DNA from 3 places in the Bifidobacterium sp. KRGSERBCFTRI genome. Region 1 is predicted to be linked to each of the others. Evidence: riboswitches for the same ligand, from Rfam matches in the RefSeq annotation. Region 1 holds a riboswitch; each other region holds the start of a gene.
What was found. A riboswitch is a leader RNA that binds a small molecule or an ion and turns the genes downstream of it on or off. The one in region 1 is predicted to bind thiamine pyrophosphate.
Positions count from the first base shown of each region.

Region 2: another riboswitch for thiamine pyrophosphate. It lies ahead of OGI63_RS09680 (ABC transporter permease); the one in region 1 lies ahead of OGI63_RS05460 (ECF transporter S component).
Region 3: another riboswitch for thiamine pyrophosphate. It lies ahead of OGI63_RS10775 (hydroxyethylthiazole kinase); the one in region 1 lies ahead of OGI63_RS05460 (ECF transporter S component).

Region 1 is NZ_CP109653.1:1,292,207-1,296,741, forward strand. It holds gene OGI63_RS05440 (hypothetical protein) at 1-43, shown strand, start outside; gene OGI63_RS05445 (hypothetical protein) at 285-1,214, opposite strand; gene OGI63_RS05450 (hypothetical protein) at 1,230-1,445, shown strand; gene OGI63_RS05455 (cysteine hydrolase) at 1,479-2,039, shown strand; TPP riboswitch at 2,192-2,295, shown strand; gene OGI63_RS05460 (ECF transporter S component) at 2,327-2,941, shown strand; gene OGI63_RS05465 (TenA family protein) at 3,021-3,722, shown strand; gene OGI63_RS05470 (aldo/keto reductase) at 3,856-4,535, opposite strand, start outside.
Region 2 is NZ_CP109653.1:2,223,443-2,227,977, reverse strand. It holds gene OGI63_RS09690 (ABC transporter ATP-binding protein) at 1-642, opposite strand, end outside; gene OGI63_RS09685 (ABC transporter substrate-binding protein) at 815-1,780, opposite strand; gene OGI63_RS09680 (ABC transporter permease) at 1,873-2,781, opposite strand; TPP riboswitch at 2,769-2,906, opposite strand; gene eno (phosphopyruvate hydratase) at 3,059-4,351, shown strand; gene OGI63_RS09670 (FtsB family cell division protein) at 4,449-4,535, shown strand, end outside.
Region 3 is NZ_CP109653.1:2,486,462-2,490,996, forward strand. It holds gene dusB (tRNA dihydrouridine synthase DusB) at 1-278, opposite strand, end outside; gene OGI63_RS10770 (glycine--tRNA ligase) at 409-1,884, opposite strand; TPP riboswitch at 2,037-2,137, shown strand; gene OGI63_RS10775 (hydroxyethylthiazole kinase) at 2,126-3,037, shown strand; gene thiD (bifunctional hydroxymethylpyrimidine kinase/phosphomethylpyrimidine kinase) at 3,090-4,535, shown strand, end outside.

The DNA of each region.
Region 1 (4,535 bases):
AGCGGAATCGAAACAGCATAGGAAGGAAATGGGGTCGAAATGAAATACGGTATGAGGAAGCCAAGTTGAAAAAAGAGCCTGTCGGCACGTACGAAAGGTCGCGCGACGCGTGCTGTCAAAAAGGCGCTGATTCCAGGATACGGCAAAAAGGGCATGGGCTGGCTGCATCCCAAGCGCAAGCTGTACAACACCGTCTACCGGAAGACCACTTTCAGCCTGTTTGACCTGTTCAAATAAGAAAACCGTGATGGATTTATTAGATTTGGCCGTGCATAGAGGCGCGTCTACTGGCACGCCGGGATGATTTCGCCATCTCTGTTGATGAAACGCGCCGGTGACAGAGGCTCGTCCGACTCCAAGCGGTCCAGATACGCGAAGATGCGTTCCGGCGGTTGCTCCATTCTTGAAGGGACGAATTGGAACGTGGCGGGACGAATCCGCATGTCAACTCCCTGTTTTGCGAGCGCTCCTGTCAGTCGTTCGATGGGGTTGGTTCTTATGCCTTGTTTGATGGTTTGTGTGAGTGAGTTTTTGCATTGTGCGACGTTTTGTTTCCAGTCGCGCATCTTATATCCGGTGATGTTTTCGTGCCATTCGTAGTTGTCGCCTTTTGAATGTAGCGTCCATCCGGGCCATAGTGCGTTGAATGGGTTGATGGCCCAGTCGTCTTCGTAGATGGACCACCATTTTATTGTTTTGTTTATGTAGTCGATGTGGATGCCTTTTTCGGGTTGTTTGTTGTGTGTTTGGAGGTTCCATTGCCAGGGTTTGCCTTCGTTGCAGCCTTGGATGACTTTGTTGACGAGCGTATGCATTTTGTTGGGGCCGAGTAGGGCTATGTTTTCGAGGTCGATGTAGTTTCCCCAAGTGATTGTTTTGTTGTTTTCTGTTGTGCAGGAGAATGCGTCGGTTTCGTTGGATATGGTCCATGGGGCCATATCCGATGCGGCGTCGAAGTCGCCGAGGTCTTTGAACGAATGATCGGTGTAGATGATGTCTGTGTCGGCTCCGGTGGCGCGTAATGTGCCGCGTGTGTCTTCGGGGGACCAGATTGCGGTCCATCCTGGCCATGTCAGTTCGATCAGGGCGTTGATGAGCCGGGGAAGGTAGCAGCCTTCGCTTTCTTCGGCCCAGACGATTCGTTTGGTGGTCATATCGATGAACAGGGTGCCTTCGAGCCATGGCGCGCTTTTCATCTCTTGGGGGGTATCCACGCCGTATGGGGCCTCGTGGTCAACACCGCCGCGAACTGGCTGACCTGGCAGGGCTACCTCCTCTTCCTGATCGGCGGCAAGGACGGCAGCTGGGCATCCGCCAACCTCGGCGTGATCGTGGCGCTGCTTGTCGGCCTGTTCGGCGCGTTGGCGTTCCAGCGTGGAGACATCGCCAAGCAGGAGGCCGACCTGCCGGCATCCGAAACGGCGGATGCCATCGAAGCCAAGTGACGAACGGCGCGATCGCACAGGAAGGAACATACGATGATCGCTGAAGATGAGTGGCTGGTCGTCATCGACCGTCAGAAAGTATTCGCCGAAAGCGAATGGTCCGCTTGGGCCTGCGCCGACGGAACCTACTACGACACCAACGAAGCGTTCGCAAAACTGGCCAAGGCGTTCGGCGACCGCGTGGTCTACACGCGCTACGTCGCGCCGATTCCGCCAAAGGACGCCTGGGTCGACTACTTCAAGGACTGGCCGCAGTTCCTGGTACCGCCGGACGACCCGATGTACGACCTGACCGACGAGACCGCCGCCCTCGCCGAAGGCCATCAGGTGGTGGACCGCACCACATTCGGCAAATGGGGACAACAGCTGATCGACGCGATCGGCGGAGCCAAGAAAATCACGGTCTGCGGCGTGGCCACCGACTGCTGCGTGCTCACCACCGTGCTCGCCGCGGCCGATAACGGCGTGGCCGTGCGCGTTCCGGCCGACGCCTGCGCCGGCAGCACCCCGGAGAACCAGGAACTGGCGCTCAACACGATGCGCTTGTTCGAACCGCTGATCACGGTAACCGACACGGCGTCGATCCTGGCATAGCCGACAGCGGCTTTCCCGCATATCGATGGGTTCCGTGTTTTTCCGAAGGCCCAGGACTTTCGGGAAAACACGGAACCCATTTTTCCATTTCACGAGACTTTTGGCCGACATGTGGAATACCAGCCTGGAAACGCGCCGAACCATGTAATATCGCTTGCGGACACGGGGGCCATTATGGCTGAGAGGAAGCGACCGCTTCAACCGTATGAACGTATACCGGATAATGCCGGCGCACGGACGTCTCTCTACTTCCCGTGCCTTTGCATAAGAGAAAGGCACATACCTTTATGACTGAAGAAAACCAGTCTTCCGCAGTTCGCAAACCCAACGTCAAATGGCGTGTGGTCGACATCGTCGTGGCCGCGATTGTTGCCGTCGCATCCGGCGTGATCTTCTGGGCCTGGGACTTCATCTACGCCGTCCCGACCGCCCTGTTCGACAGCCTCACCCCGGGACTGGGCGGACTCTTCCATTTCATGTGGCTGTTCGCCGGCCCGCTCGTGGCCATCATCATCCGCAAGCCCGGCGCGGCCTTCTTCGGCGAAACCATCGCCGCGGTCATCGAAACGCTGCTGGGCAATCCATTCGGCGTGACGCACGCACTGCTGATCGGCATGGCCCAAGGACTCGGCGCCGAAATCGGCTTCGCGGTCTTCGCATACCGCAAGTGGAACCTGCTCACCGTGACCCTGGCCGGCGCGTTGACCGGCCTATCCAATGGCCTGTACGAGTGGGTCGTCACCGCCGGCTGGTCGACACTGCAAGGCGTTGTGTTCACCGTCTGCTGCGTCATCTCCGGAGCCGTATTCGGCGGAGCGCTCATGTGGTTCGTACAGAAGGCGCTCGCCAAAACCGGTGTGCTCGACCGCTTCGAATCAGGCAAGGCCGACGTCGTGGCCTGAACCACGCAACTCACAATCCAACAACAAACACAGAAAACATGCCGGCCGTCCGCCGGCGTATCCAAGAAAAGAGAAAATCATGACCAACCACGTTCCAGAAGCAACGAAACCCGCCAGTGGAGACTACGCCTGGCTGGGCGCGGAAGCCGGCTCCGTCGCCGACCTCATGTACATGCTCAACACCGAGGACTGGTACGACGCCATCAACTCGCGTTTCGTCAGCGAGCTGCTTGACGACACCTTGCCGGAATCCATCCTCAAGGCGTACCTGATCCAGGATTTCAAGTTCTATAACAACGGCATGATGGCGCGTCTCATCAAACTCGCCCCACGTCAGGAGACCAAGGACATGCTCGCGGCGCAATCGCAGTGGTTCGCCGACAACGAGGCCACCTACTTCGAGCACTTCCTCGAGGCCTATCACGTCAGCCAGGAGGAATACGACGCGACCGAACCGACCCCGGCCAACAAGGAGTACGGCGCATACCTCGACAGCCTGTCCGACAAGAGCTGGCCGGAACTGATCACCGCGATCTGCTGCATGGAATGGCTGTACCTCGCATGGGCCAAGCGCACCGTCGACGCCGACGTCATCCAGCAGGTGCCGGCGCACAAGGGCTGGGTCGACCTGCATGAAGGCGCGCACTTCCGCAAGTGGGTCGGCGACCTCATCTCCCTGGTCAACGAATACTGCTCCATCGATGGTCCGGAAGCCGAAGTGTTCCGCACCATCGTGCATCTGGAGCGCCGCTTCTTCGACGACTCCTACCCGCAGGAGTGAGCCTGCGATCCACGACCGCATAAGCCATGAGCCGGGCGCGTACGATCGATGTCGTACGCGCCCGGCTCATTTGTTGCGGTTCCGTCCGGAGCCCGGCTTCCTCGTGCGCGGCTGCCGCGCGGGGGCGGCCCGGCTACAGTGAAATCTTGTCGATACGCCGGAGCTCCTCGTCGCTGAACGAAGTGTTTCTAAGCGCACCGATGTTGTCGATCAGCTGCTGTGGACGGGACGCTCCGACCAGCACCGAAGCCACCATGCCGTCGTGCAGCAGCCAAGCCAGCGACATTTCGGCGAGCGTCTGTCCACGCTCGGCGGCCAGATCGTTCAGGTCGCGAATCTGCTGAAGCCGTTCCGGCGTCAACGCGCTCTGCTGCAGGAATCGTCCGTCATGTGCGATTCTGCTGTCCGCCGGAACGCCGTTCAGATACCGGTTGGTCAACAGTCCCTGGGCGAGCGGGGAGAAAGTGATGAGTCCCTTGCCAAGACGGTGCGCGGTCTCCTTGAGCCCATTGCGTTCCACGGTGCGGTCGAAGATGTTGTAACGGTTCTGGTTGATGATGAACGGCACATGCATCTCATCCAAAATGGCGGTGGCCTTCTCGAGTGTGGGGCCATCATAATTGGACAGGCCCACATACAGCGCCTTGCCGCTGTTCACGGCCGTGGCGAGCGCGCCCATGGTCTCTTCGAGTGGTGTGGATGGATCCATGTGGTGGTGGTAGAAGATGTCCACGTAGTCGAGGTTGAGGCGTTTGAGGCTTTGGTCGAGTGAGGCGAGCAGGTATTTGCGGCTGCCGAGGTCGCCGTAGGGGC
Region 2 (4,535 bases), 930 kb from region 1:
GTTGTCTGTGTCCACTTCGGTGCGATCGATACGGAGTTCCTCGCGGATTGTGCCGTTTCGCAGCACGAGCACACGATCCGACAGACGCAGGGCCTCGCCGATGTCATGTGTGACCATGATGGTGGCGAACCCGTGTTCGTTCCGCAATCTGAGCAACAAATCCTGCATGTCCCAACGGGTGAGGGCATCCAAAGCCCCGAATGGCTCATCGAGCAGCAGCAGGTTCGGCTGACGAACTAATGCGCGGGCGAGCGAGACCCGTTGCATCTGACCGCCGGAAAGCGTGTGGGGCAGCACATCAGCCATGTCCGGCAACTGCACGTGCCGCAACGCGAGCAGGGCCGCCTCCTTGCGGAACTTGCGCCTGGTGTCAATCCCCAATGTGATGTTGTCCCATACCTTGAGCCAGGGCACGAGACGGGCATCCTGAAAGCCGAAGGCGTACTCGCCGGAAACATCGATGCGCCCCGAATCCGGCGGAACCAGCCCGGCGATCATGCGCAACAACGTTGATTTGCCGCATCCCGAGCGTCCGATGAGCGACACGAATTCGCCTTGGCGAATCGTGAGGGTCACATTGCGAAGCACGGGGCGCCCGTCGAACATCTTGGACGCCGAGTCCATGTTCACAACTGGTGCCATGGAAACACTCCCTTTCCAATTCGAACAACCTGCATATGCCGGAGGCTGTGGGGGAGCCGGCCGGGAAGCATTGCTGAGGAGCGTGCTGCCGACGCAGCGGAGCCGCGCCATGCAGACACCTCGACGAAGCAAGGCTTCCCGGCCGGCTCCCCCACAACCTCCGATGAGGCAATCAGGCCGAGCAATCCATTGACGCCGCCTGCAAGTCCGGCATTGCGTCAATGAATCCGAAATCGACATACTCCTGCGCCTGGGATTCCAGCATCTTCAATCCCTCTGCATCAATCGGCTTGATCACCGGCACATTGAACCTTGCGATCTGTTCGGTCACGTCATCGGATGCGCCGAATTCCCGGTATGCGTCGGTGATGATCGACGGCGTGGCCTGCGCCACGTCGGATTCCCTGACGAGCGCCCGATACATCGCTTTCACCGCTTCGGGGTGCTTGGTGGCGAAATCCTTCGACACCATATGAATCGAGACGTTCTTATTCCCGTATTCCGTTGCGTTCACGAGCAGTTTCGCGCCCGGGGTCGCCATTGCGGCGGCCAGATTCTGGTCGAAGGAACTCAATGCGTCGATCTGTCCCGAAGTGAAAGCCGCCTGGAAATTGGAGGGGCTCATCTCGACGATGTTCACCCTGCCTACATCGAGTCCGTCATGCTCGAATGCCTTGTGCAGCACGTAATCGCCGGTGCCGCCGCGTTTTATGATCGCAACGTTCCTGCCGTAGAGGTCTTCAAGTGAGTTCACCCCAGATTTCGGCGAGGCCACGATTCCTTGCGAATCACCGGTGTAATACTCGATCGCGAAGGCCACCCACGGTTGGCCTTGCGCCACGAAGTTGATGTACGAGCCGGTGCCGGTGCTCGTGGCATCGGCATTGCCCGACAGCACTGCTGAGTATGCATCCGTCGGGTTGTATGGGCCGGTGAATTTGACGTTGGTGTGCTGCATCGTCTCGTCAAGAAAGTCTTCGCCGCGTACGGTGGTCAGGTAATTCGCGGTCGACAGATAGGCCACGCGCATGGTCGTGGAGGAATCCGCGGCATTCGGTTCGCCGCAGGCCGAGCATGACAGTGAGAGCAACGCTGCGCATGCGGCGGACGTGAATCTGAGCATGGTGGATCGTGACATGATTCTCCTTGTTTGGGTGCATATGGGTGTACCCATATGTCTCATGGGATTGGTCATTGTAAGGGTGAACCTGATTGCCGCTATATGGAGTATCAGTGTGCGCATGGAACGACGAGCCGTTCCAATGCACCCACCAGCCATTCGCTGAACAGCCCCAGGAATGCATAGAGCACAATGCACAGCACCATCTGGTCGGTCCGGTAGAACTGCTGGGAACGCGAGAGAATGTAGCCGATGCCTGCCGAGGAATTCACCGTCTCGCAGGTCACCAACGCGATCCAAGACACGGTGAGTGCGAACCTCAGCCCCGTCATGAAGCGCGGGAGCGTGCCCCGCAGCAGGATCTTCGCGAACACGGTGCGTTTGGGCAGGTGGTATGCCTGCGCCAATTCGAGCAGTTTCGGATCGATGCCGCGCACGCCGTCGCGCACATTCACATAGATCAGCGCAAACGCGCCGATGGCGATCAATGCCACCTTCATCGTCTCCCCAATGCCCAACAGCACGATGAGCAGTGGGGAGAGCGCCGGGAACGGCACGGCCCTGAGCATGTGTATGGGCTTGTCCATGATTGCATGGCCAATGGTGCTTGACCCTGCGATGATGCCGGCTGGCACCGCCGTCACGACACCCAGGGCCACGCCGAGAGACACTCTGTAGAGGCTTACGCCTATGGATGGCAGCAACAGCCCCTCGCTGTGCAACGCAAGGAGCGCCTGCCACACTTCGCCGGGGGAGGGCAGTGAACGGTTGTGCGCCGGTCCTCCGGTGGCCAAGGCCCACGCGAGCACGATGAGCACCGTGGAAGCCCACAGCGCGCAGAAGCGGGGTGCGCGGCCATGATGCCACGGAATGAATCGCGTGCCGATCCGGCTCGCAGTCTTGGTATGTTCGGCTGCGGGCACGGCGTATGCGGCGGAGCGTGCCGGTGCACCGGTCGTGCCCATCGAACTGGCATCCCGGTAAGGGTTCCCGGACTCGTTCGTTGCAGACTGGGTCATGACATTCCCTTCGATAGCATTGTCTATGTCAGGTTCAACGAGTGTGATCTCAGCCCAGCCGACCCGCTTTGGCGTCGCTTCCAGCATGTTTGAAGGTCATGGCCCGGGCACCCCGTGTCGCTGTTCACGTTGTCGGAAGGCTCGGACAATACGCGTGTCGCAGTCGAAAAGAGTCGTGGGAGCGCTCACATTTTTTCTGATCCGCTCCCGCCAATCGTCCAACAATCTCATTACGCTGGAAACTGTCATCACAACCTATGCACATTAAGGAGAAGTTGTGGCAGCAATTGAAAGCGTGTACGCACGCCAGATTCTTGATTCCCGCGGCAACCCGACCGTTGAGGTCGTGCTCGACACCGATGACGGTGCTCGCGGCCTGGGTCTCGTTCCCTCCGGCGCCTCCACCGGCGAAGCCGAGGCTTGGGAGCGTCGCGATGGCGACAAGTCCGTCTATCAGGGCAAGGGTGTCCTCGGTGCCGTCAAGGCGGTGAACGAGGAGATCGCCCCGAAGGTCATCGGCATGGACGCCACCGACCAGCGCGCACTCGATGACCTGATGATCGAGCTCGACGGCACCCCGAACAAGGGCCGTCTGGGCGCCAACGCCATCCTCGGTGTCTCCCTCGCCGCCCTTTATGCGGCCGCCGAGAGCGCCGAACTGCCGCTGTACCGCTATATCGGCGGCACCAACGGCCATGTTCTCCCGGTTCCGAACATGAACATCATGAACGGCGGCGCACACGCTGACTTCGCCACCGACATCCAGGAGTACATGATCTCCCCGTACGGCTTCCAGACCTACTCCGAGGCTCTGCAGGCCGGCGTCGAGGTGTACCACACCCTCAAGAACGTGCTGAAGAAGCAGGGTCTGGCCACCGGTCTCGGCGATGAGGGCGGCTTCGCTCCGAAGATGAAGACCAACGAGGATTCCCTCAAGTACATCATGGACGCCATCTCCGCCGCCGGCTATGAGCCGGGCAAGCAGATCGGCATCGCCCTCGATGTCGCCTCCTCCGAGTTCTACAACAAGGAGACCGGCAAGTACCACTTCGATGGTGAGGACCGTGATTCCGAGTACATGCTCGACTTCTACGAGAAGCTCGTCGACCAGTTCCCGATCGTCTCCATCGAGGATCCGTTCCAGGAGGAAGGCTGGGAAGACTGGGCCAAGATCACCAAGGCCCTTGGCGACCGCCTGCAGTTCGTCGGCGACGATCTGTTCGTCACCAACCCGGTGCGTCTGAAGAAGGGCATCGATATGGGCGCCGGCAACTCCCTGCTGGTCAAGCTCAACCAGATTGGCACCGTTTCCGAGACCCTCGACGCCATCGAGCTGGCCACGAAGAACGGCTTCACCTCCATGGTCTCCCATCGTTCGGGCGAGACGCCGGACACCACGATCTCCGATCTCGCCGTCGCCAAGAACACCGGCCAGATCAAGACCGGCGCCCCGGCACGTGGCGAGCGCATCGCCAAGTACAACCGCCTGCTCGAGATTGAGGAAGAGCTCGGTTCGACCGCCGAATACGCTGGCTACAGCGCATTCAAGGCATGCCGGAAGTACATGTGATTCGAAACGCATTCTGGTTTGACCGGGTGACCCGTCCTTAGGGACCTTATTCGCTAATACCCGCCGCACGTCGAATGCGGCGGGTATTTTCGTTCCTATGAGCAAGCGGCCACATGTTTCGAAACCACAGTCTGCGCCCTCCTCGTCCAAGAAGGAGCGGACGCACACGAAGGGAGCGAACACC
Region 3 (4,535 bases), 1.2 Mb from region 1:
GGATTGCGCTCGACCAGCGCGCGTGCAGTGACCATCTCGGCCACGTAAAGGCCGTCGGGCCCATATTCCTCGCACAGCACACGGAACGGCCAGTTCGTCACACCTGCCATCGGGGAGAGCATGACCGGAGTGTTCACCATGACATCGCCGAGCCTGATCGGTGCCAACGGACCGGCCAAAACCGGTTCAAGCCGTGCACCGGCATCTGCGCAATCCTTGGCATCTGGGCTTGCCTCGCGTTGCCGGGATGTGTTCAGTATCGTCTCCTGCTCGCTCATATCCCCTCGTTCATGTGTCCGAATTGTACAGAGTATCGTATGAATTATTCGCACGCTCGCCTCGTACGCAAAATCGCCTGCGTCCCGCAATCTCAGGCATACGGGGCGCAGGCGATTGATGCATGGCAGATCAGTACAAACCGCCGGCCTCGGCGATATGCACGGTCTCGGGCCATTCGGCGCCACCCATCGACACCGGTTTGAGCGGCACACGTGTACGTTTGTCGTTGATGCGCTTGGCCACGTAGTCGGCAACCTGGGTGAGCGCCACGCGCTCCTGCTGCATCGTGTCACGCTCGCGAATCGTCACGGCCTGGTCATCAAGAGTGTCGAAGTCGACGGTGATGCACAGCGGGGTGCCGATCTCGTCCTGTCGACGATAGCGGCGGCCGATCGCACCGGATTCGTCGTAGTCGATCATCCAGTCATTGAGACGCAGATCCTGCGCGAGGTCCTGGGCCACCGACTGCAGTTCCGGCTTCTTGCTCAACGGTAGCACCGCGGCCTTGACGGGAGCGAGACGCGGGTCGAGACGCAGCACCGTGCGCTTGTCTACGCCGCCCTTGGTGTTCGGGGCCTCGTCAACGTCGTAGGCATCCACAAGGAAGGCCATGAGCGAACGCGACAGACCGGCTGCAGGCTCGATGACGTACGGAATGTACTTCTCGCCGGTGGCCTGGTTGAAGTAGCTCAGGTCCTCGCCGGAATGCTTGGCATGGGCGCCGAGATCGAAATCGGTACGGTTGGCCACGCCCTCGAGCTCACCCCAATCGGAGCCCTGGAAGCCGAAGCGGTATTCGATGTCGACGGTGCGCTTCGAATAGTGTGCGAGCTTTTCCTTCGGATGCTCGTAATGGCGCAGATTCTCGGGGTTCACACCGAGGTCGATGTACCACTGTGTGCGGGCGTTGATCCAGTACTGATGCCAGTCCTCATCGGTGCCCGGCTCAACGAAGAACTCCATCTCCATCTGCTCGAACTCGCGGGTACGGAAGATGAAGTTGCCTGGCGTGATCTCGTTGCGGAAGCTCTTGCCGGTGTTGGCGATGCCGAACGGCGGCTTGGAGCGCGACGAGGTCATCACGTTCTTGAAGTCCACGAAGATGCCCTGTGCCGTCTCCGGTCGCAGATAATGGAGGCTGTTCTCATCTTCCACAGGACCGAGGTGCGTACGCAGCATCATGTTGAAGTCACGGGGTTCGGTCCAATTGCCGCGGGTGCCGCAGTCCGGGCACACGATGTCCTTGAGGCCATTCGGGGGCAGCTGGTCGTTGTGCTTCTCGGCATACGACTCCTCGAGCTTGTCGGCGCGATGACGCTTGTGGCAGGTGAGGCATTCGATAAGTGGATCGTTGAACACCGACACGTGGCCGGAGGCGACCCACACCTCGGACGGCAGGATGATCGACGTGTCGACGCCCACGACATCTGGTCGGGTGACGACCATCGAGCGCCACCATTCGCGCTTGATGTTGTCTTTGAGCGCCACGCCGAGCGGCCCGTAGTCCCACGCAGAGCGGGTGCCACCGTAGATCTCGCCGGCCGGGAACACGAAGCCGCGACGCTTGGCGAGGGAGACAACTTCATCGATTTTGGAATTAGCCACAATGCACCTTCTGGTTTGAACGGTTTGGGGTCTTATACAAGGCTTCACCCTACCGTTGGCGGCTGACACGCAGGGAGCCCGTTCCGGTGCCCATGTGGGGTGATGACACGCATGAGCACAGCAGGCGTCGAGAGTGTTCAATACGTTTGGAATACACATGTCAGGGGAGCTGATAGAGCTGAGAGTGGCTTCGCGCCTAACCCTTCGAACCTGTTGGCTAGCACCAGAGTAGGGAGTACAGATGACCACAGCGTCGACCACGCCGAATTCCGACACATCCAATCTACACGAGGTCGCACCAGACGACCCCATTCGTGAGCGTATACGCCAGGCGGCGCAGAATGTTCGCGAGCAGACCCCGCTTGCGCAGTCATTCACCAATTTCGTCACCATTAATCTGGTGGCCAATGCGCAGCTCGCCGCGGGGGGCACCGCCGCCATGAGCTTCCTTCCCAACGATGTGACCTCGTTGGCCTCTTCGTGCGGTGCCACATACATCAACGTGGGCACGCTGCTGCCGTTCTACCGCGATGCACTGCAGGAGATCTCGGAGCATCTGAGCCGCCATGGCTGCAAGTGGGTGCTCGACCCGGTGGCAGCCGGCGTTGGCGTCGCGCGCACCGAGATCCTCAAGGGGTTCAAGGATTACCCTCCCACCGTCATCCGCGCCAACGCATCGGAGGCACTGGTGTTGCACGACATGTGGCAACTGGGCGATGCAGCCGGAACGGATGAGCACAATGGGCCCGCAGGCGTGGAGGCCGCCGACAGTGTGGATGCCGCCATCACCGCGGCCACCGATCTGGCGGCGTATCTGGCGCTCCACTCCCCCACCCACACGGGGGCCGTCGCGGTCTCCGGCGAGGTCGATCTCGTCACCGACGGACGACTCGTCTACCGACTTCCCGGTGGAAGCGCGATGATGACGAAGATCACCGGTGCCGGGTGCTCGCTTGGGGGTGTCACGGCCACCTATCTTGCAGTGGCCGATCCACTGGTGGCATCACTGGCCGCCTCGATGCTCTACAACGTATCTTCCGGAGCCGCCGAACGAGCATCGCATGGGCCGGGATCGTTCCAAACCGCGTTCCTCGACGCTCTGTGGAACGTTACGCCGGAGGAAATCGCCTCCGCACCGCTCTATTTGGCCTAGAATCTGCCATGGCACGGCATGCCGGCACACAACAAACGAATCAGGTGACACAATGAACTCGTTCCCATACCCATCCATGCGCGACCGTTTCGACCTGCGCTTCTATTTCGTGGTCGGCCCCGACGATTGCGGCAACCGGCCGATTCTCGACGTCGTGGCCAAGGCCCTCGACGGAGGCGCCAGTTTCATCCAGCTGCGCGCCAAAACCCAGGATGTCGCCGAGATCGTCTCCCTGGCGAACGACATCGCCGAAGAGATCGCAGGCCATCACGTGGAGCACTCGGTGGCCTTTGTGGTCGACGACCGGGTCGATGCCGCGCTCGAGGCCCGTGCCAAGGGCATCAAGGTCGACGGGGTGCACATAGGTCAGGACGACCTCGATCCAGTGGTGGCACGAAAGCTGCTTGGACCTGACGCGATCATTGGACTGTCGGCGAAAACCGTCGACGAAGTGCGCGAAGCCAACCATCTGCCCGAAGGCACCATCGACTACATAGGAGCCGGCCCACTGCACATGACGGCCACGAAGCCCGAGAGCATGATCGTCGACGAAAATGGCGATATCACCACGCTGAACGTCTCCTCCATCGACGAAATGCGCACGATGAGCAAGTATCCGCTCATCGTGGGCGGTGGCGTGAAAGCCGACGACATTCCCATGCTCGCCAAGACGAAGGCCGACGGCTGGTTCGTCGTATCCGCCATTGCCGGCGCCACCGACCCGGAGCAGGCCACTCGCCGTCTGGTCGATGACTGGACCGCCATTCGCGGCGACGAGAAGCCCCGGTACACCGGACGCAAGCCTGCTGCAACCAAGCTGCCGGCCGTGCTCACGATCGCCACAACCGACTCCTCCGGCGGTGCCGGCATTCCCGCCGACCTCAAGACGATGCTCGCCAATGATGTATTCGGCGAATGCGTGGTGGCGGGCATCACGGCGCAGAACACGACCGGCGTGCAGGCCATCGCCGCCGTGGACCCCAGCATCGTGGGCGCCCAGATCGATTCGGTTTTCGACGATATTCGACCCACCGCCGTGAAGATCGGCGTCATCGTGGGCGTTGAATCTGTGAAAACCGTCGCCCGCAAACTCAGGGACCACCAGGCCACGAACATCGTGGTCGACCCGGTCATGGTGGCCACAAGTGGGTCGAGTCTTGCCGCGGACGACACAATCGCCGAGGAAATCAGCAGTCTCTTCCCGATTGCCACGGTGATCACCCCGAATATTCCTGAGGCACAGGTGCTGGCCCAGATGCCGATCGGCAACCAGGCCGACATGGAGACCGCGGCCGTCCAACTCGCCAAGGACTATGGCACCTGCGTGCTGGTCAAAGGCGGCCATGGCGTGAAGGACGCCGACGACGTGCTCGCATTCCCGACCGGTGCCGTCACGTGGTTCGAGGGGGAACGCATCGCCAACGACAACACGCACGGCACCGGCTGCACGCTGTCGTCCGCAATTGCCTCGTATCTCGCCCAAGGCGAGGACCTCGAA